2 regions of the Sporosarcina sp. USHLN248 genome follow, and region 2 is predicted to be linked to the other one. Evidence: a T-box and tRNA genes for the amino acid it is inferred to sense, from the RefSeq annotation. Region 2 holds a T-box; the other holds one or more tRNA genes.
What was found. The T-box of region 2 lies ahead of tyrS (tyrosine--tRNA ligase). A T-box ahead of a tRNA ligase gene usually reads a tRNA of that ligase, here a tRNA-Tyr.
Positions count from the first base shown of each region.

Region 1 (2,229 bases), on a different contig from region 2:
GAGCACGATTGGAAATCGTGTATACGCTAACCGCGTATCAAGGGTTCAAATCCCTTGCTCTCCGCCAGATTTATACAATAGATAATATACATATGGCCCCTTGGTCAAGCGGTTAAGACACCGCCCTTTCACGGCGGTAACACGGGTTCGAATCCCGTAGGGGTCACCATTCTATTTAAAGACTCGTACAACAGTACGTGACTGATTGAGCGAATGAAGCTGACGCAGTAATGCGAAGCTTATCGCACTCCCGTTAAAATTGGGAGAAGCGAGTAGAACAAGGAAGCGATTGAGTGAAAGAAGGAGCGTACAACGGTACGTGACTGATTGAGTGAATGAAGCTGACGCAGTAATGCGAAGCTTATCGCAATTTTAACCCGGAGGATTAGCTCAGCTGGGAGAGCACCTGCCTTACAAGCAGGGGGTCGGCGGTTCGAACCCGTCATCCTCCACCATAATTATTATCGCGGGGTGGAGCAAATCTCATAACGCAGAATGTGATTTGTGAAATTTACTAAAAGGAAATTTCAACTAACTCCCATAAACAGCTGGATGCGTAGGATTTAAAAGTCTTACAACTATTATTATCGCGGGGTGGAGCAGTGGTAGCTCGTCGGGCTCATAACCCGAAGGTCGCAGGTTCAAATCCTGCCCCCGCAACCAAAAGGTCCCGTGGTGTAGCGGTTAACATGCCTGCCTGTCACGCAGGAGATCGCCGGTTCGATCCCGGTCGGGACCGCCATTATATGTGGCTCAGTAGCTCAGTCGGTAGAGCAAAGGACTGAAAATCCTTGTGTCGGCGGTTCGATTCCGTCCTGAGCCACCATATTTATCACCGTGCCGGTGTAGCTCAACTGGTAGAGCAACTGACTTGTAATCAGTAGGTTGAGGGTTCAAGTCCTTTCGCCGGCACCATGCTCTTGGTGGGGTAGCGAAGTGGCTAAACGCGGCGGACTGTAAATCCGCTCCCTCCGGGTTCGGCGGTTCGAATCCGTCCCCCACCACCATCTTTACAGGGGCATAGTTTAACGGTAGAATAGAGGTCTCCAAAACCTTTGGTGTGGGTTCGATTCCTACTGCCCCTGCCATTACAGTTGCAACTCAATATTATGGCGGTTGTGGCGAAGTGGTTAACGCATCGGATTGTGGTTCCGACATTCGAGGGTTCGATTCCCTTCAGCCGCCCCATCCATGCAGTCAAACATAAATACTAATATTATGGCGATTGTGGCGAAGTGGTTAACGCATCGGATTGTGGTTCCGACATTCGAGGGTTCGATTCCCTTCAGTCGCCCCATTTAAAGCTTTGGGGTATAGCCAAGCGGTAAGGCAACGGACTTTGACTCCGTCATTCGTTGGTTCGAATCCAGCTACCCCAGTTTCGCGGAAGTAGTTCAGTGGTAGAATACGACCTTGCCAAGGTCGGGGTCGCGGGTTCGAATCCCGTCTTCCGCTCCACTTTTTCTACGGCGGCATAGCCAAGCGGTAAGGCACGGGTCTGCAACACCCTTACCACCGGTTCGATTCCGGTTGCCGCCTCCAGTATTTTATGTACGCTGTTGGATATTATCATTATATGCCCGAGTGGTGGAATGGCAGACACGTCGCACTCAAAATGCGATGCCGCGAGGCGTGCCGGTTCAAGTCCGGCCTCGGGTATCCACGGAAAAAGCACAACAGATGTTGTGCTTTTTCATTTTCATAGCTTCTCTCTATTTACTATTTGGATCTGAAAAGCCCTTGCAGCAAGGTTGCAAGGGCTTTTTCCTTAGAGACCTGAGATTGGATACACATCGTTTTTTGAGAAAACAATTATTCAATACTATCGTCTATCTCAATCGCTGCTTGTCCTTTATGTAAGACATAGGAGGTAACATCGCCTCCGCTAATGCTAGTGAACATATTCCCGCATGCTTCTGTTAGCTTATATGCTTCTTCAGCTTCCATTAACGGACGAATGAAGAATATGTGCAGTGCATCGGTCGTTTCTTCAGTAACCGCTGTACGGACCGAATCGACGAAAGGGCTGCCGAATGGGCTGTAATCATCTTTTAGTACCAAAATATTCTGAAGCGAGTTGAAGCGGCCGTTAAGACCATCATATCCATCCTCTTCGCTACCTCTGTCCAGTCGGATATTCCCTACAATTTTATGTAGATCGTAAATACCTGCTGGAATTTCGTATTGCAGAGAAAAGAAAGTATTCAAGTCGACTGCACTATGAAAGGG
Region 1 covers NZ_JBBCZC010000020.1:488-2,716, forward strand. Annotated here, with positions in the region: tRNA gene WFH04_RS09660 (tRNA-Ser) at 1-67, shown strand, start outside; tRNA gene WFH04_RS09665 (tRNA-Glu) at 95-169, shown strand; tRNA gene WFH04_RS09670 (tRNA-Val) at 380-455, shown strand; tRNA gene WFH04_RS09675 (tRNA-Met) at 589-663, shown strand; tRNA gene WFH04_RS09680 (tRNA-Asp) at 667-742, shown strand; tRNA gene WFH04_RS09685 (tRNA-Phe) at 751-826, shown strand; tRNA gene WFH04_RS09690 (tRNA-Thr) at 840-915, shown strand; tRNA gene WFH04_RS09695 (tRNA-Tyr) at 923-1,007, shown strand; tRNA gene WFH04_RS09700 (tRNA-Trp) at 1,015-1,088, shown strand; tRNA gene WFH04_RS09705 (tRNA-His) at 1,113-1,188, shown strand; tRNA gene WFH04_RS09710 (tRNA-His) at 1,222-1,297, shown strand; tRNA gene WFH04_RS09715 (tRNA-Gln) at 1,308-1,379, shown strand; tRNA gene WFH04_RS09720 (tRNA-Gly) at 1,384-1,458, shown strand; tRNA gene WFH04_RS09725 (tRNA-Cys) at 1,469-1,542, shown strand; tRNA gene WFH04_RS09730 (tRNA-Leu) at 1,579-1,659, shown strand; gene WFH04_RS09735 (B3/B4 domain-containing protein) at 1,813-2,229, opposite strand, start outside.
Region 1: it encodes a tRNA-Tyr, which carries the amino acid that the T-box ahead of tyrS (tyrosine--tRNA ligase) is inferred to sense. The anticodon was not compared.

Region 2 (2,229 bases):
AAGGAGCTTGCGGTATACCCGCTATATAGGCAGCCTGCGGTAAGTTAAGATCTTTTGCCTTTATACCAAAAATACCTTCCGCAGCAGTTTCGATGCCGGCAATATTTTGACCTTGGGCATTTCTACCATATGGAATAATATTTAAATAGGCCTCTAAAATTTCATCTTTGTTCATAAAGTGTTCAAGTCTAATGGCTAGTAATATCTCTTTCGCTTTTCGTTCATAGGATACTTCATTCGTCAAAATTTGGTTTTTGATCAACTGCTGTGTAAGCGTAGAGCCACCTGTTTGGCTTGAGGAGTTGGTGACGTCTTGAAAAAGTCCTCGGAAAATAGCTTTCGGCACAATTCCGTTATGCGTTTCAAAATACTCATCTTCAGTTGCTAATACTGCATCTATGACGTAAGGCGACACTTTATCCAATGTTGTCTCTTTTCGTTCGATGTCTGAGCTCACTTTACCAAGATATATATTGTCGGCAAAAAATATTTCAGAAGTTTCTTCGTAATTGAAAATAGCATCGCGCATTTCAGCTTTCGGTCGTAGAGGTTCCTTTGCTACGAGAGAAGCGAAATAACCAGCACCGACAGAAGCAGCGAAAACGCTAAGAGTAATGCCAAATACTAAAAAGAGCAAAAAGAGGTTCCAAATGACGCCAGATGTAATGCGGACGCCTTTTGCCCATCTTTTCTTTTTCATTGATTCAAATTTTTCTTCTATGAGGTCGATCCGGTTTCTCCTTTTTTCACTCAAGTCTTTTCCCCCCTAAAATCTTTCCTATTATAGCATATTTTTTAGAATGCCATAGATTATGTTTGACAATGACCTATTTTATACTACAATAAGGGATATATATTTTTTTCGCATGATGAAAAAGTCGGAGTAGTGACGATAGATCCGTTTAGAGAGGCAGCGGTTGGTGAAAGCTGTCCGGTATATCGTTTACGAATTACAGCTTTGGAATGCGGACGCGTACGCAGGCGTTATTGTGTTTGAAGCGGAGGTTTATTGTAAATGCCTCAAGCCGGGTGGTACCGCGTTAATTGACAATGTGTTTAACGTCCCTGCATGATTCTTTGAATCGTGTAGGGGCTTTTTTATATTTAAGGAGGGGTTTCAATTGGCGAACGAATTATTGGAGGACTTGGAATGGAGAGGTCTTCTTTACCAGCAGACTGATGAAGAAGGTCTTACGAATCTGTTGAATGAAGAAAAGATTTCATTATATTGTGGTACAGATCCGACAGCGGACAGCTTGCATATCGGTCATATTGTTCCATTTTTGACATTGCGCAGATTCCAGAAACACGGCCATCGCCCGATCGTGCTTGTAGGGGGAGCTACGGGAATGATCGGCGATCCGTCATTCCGTGCAGATGAGCGTCAGCTTCTTTCGGATGAGCAAATTGCAAATAACATTGCGGGCATCCGCAAGCAATTGGAGAAGATTTTTGATTTTGGCAATGAAAACGGGGCGCTCTTAGTCGACAATAAAGATTGGTTCGGTGACATGAGTGCGATCGATTTTCTTCGGGACTACGGAAAATTGTTAAGCGTCAACTACATGTTAGCGAAAGAAAATGTTGCATCCCGTCTGGAGACAGGAATCTCTTTCACGGAGTTTTCTTATATGCTCATTCAAGGTGCAGATTTCAATCACTTGTATGACAACTACAATTGCCGTGTACAGGTCGGCGGATCAGATCAATGGGGCAATATTACAACAGGGCTTGAATTTATCCGTAAAACGCATGATGAGAATGCAAAAGCTTTCGGCATTACAATACCACTCGTTACAAAAGCTGATGGAACGAAATTCGGAAAGACTGCAGGAGGTTCAGTATGGCTTGATCCGAAGAAGACATCGCCCTATGAGTTTTATCAATTCTGGATTAATACTGCAGACGCAGACGTTATTAAATACTTAAAAATCTTCACGTTTATGAGCCGCGAGGAAATTGAAGCTTTGGAAAGATCCGTACAAGAAGAGCCGCATTTACGGAAAGCGCAGCATGCATTGGCGGAGGAAATGACAAGATTAATCCACGGGCAAGAAGCTTTAGATCAGGCAATTCGAATTTCTAAAGCGTTATTCAGCGGTGATTTAAAATTGTTGACCGTAGCGGAAATGAAAGATGCTTTCAAAGATGTACCGACGTTCGAGATGGAAAAAGCGGATAAAAATATCGTTGATTTTATTGTAGAAGCTGGTGTATCCCCGTCAAAAC
Region 2 covers NZ_JBBCZC010000039.1:24,847-27,075, forward strand. Annotated here, with positions in the region: gene WFH04_RS14515 (transglycosylase domain-containing protein) at 1-700, opposite strand, end outside; T-box leader at 861-1,070, shown strand; gene tyrS (tyrosine--tRNA ligase) at 1,122-2,229, shown strand, end outside.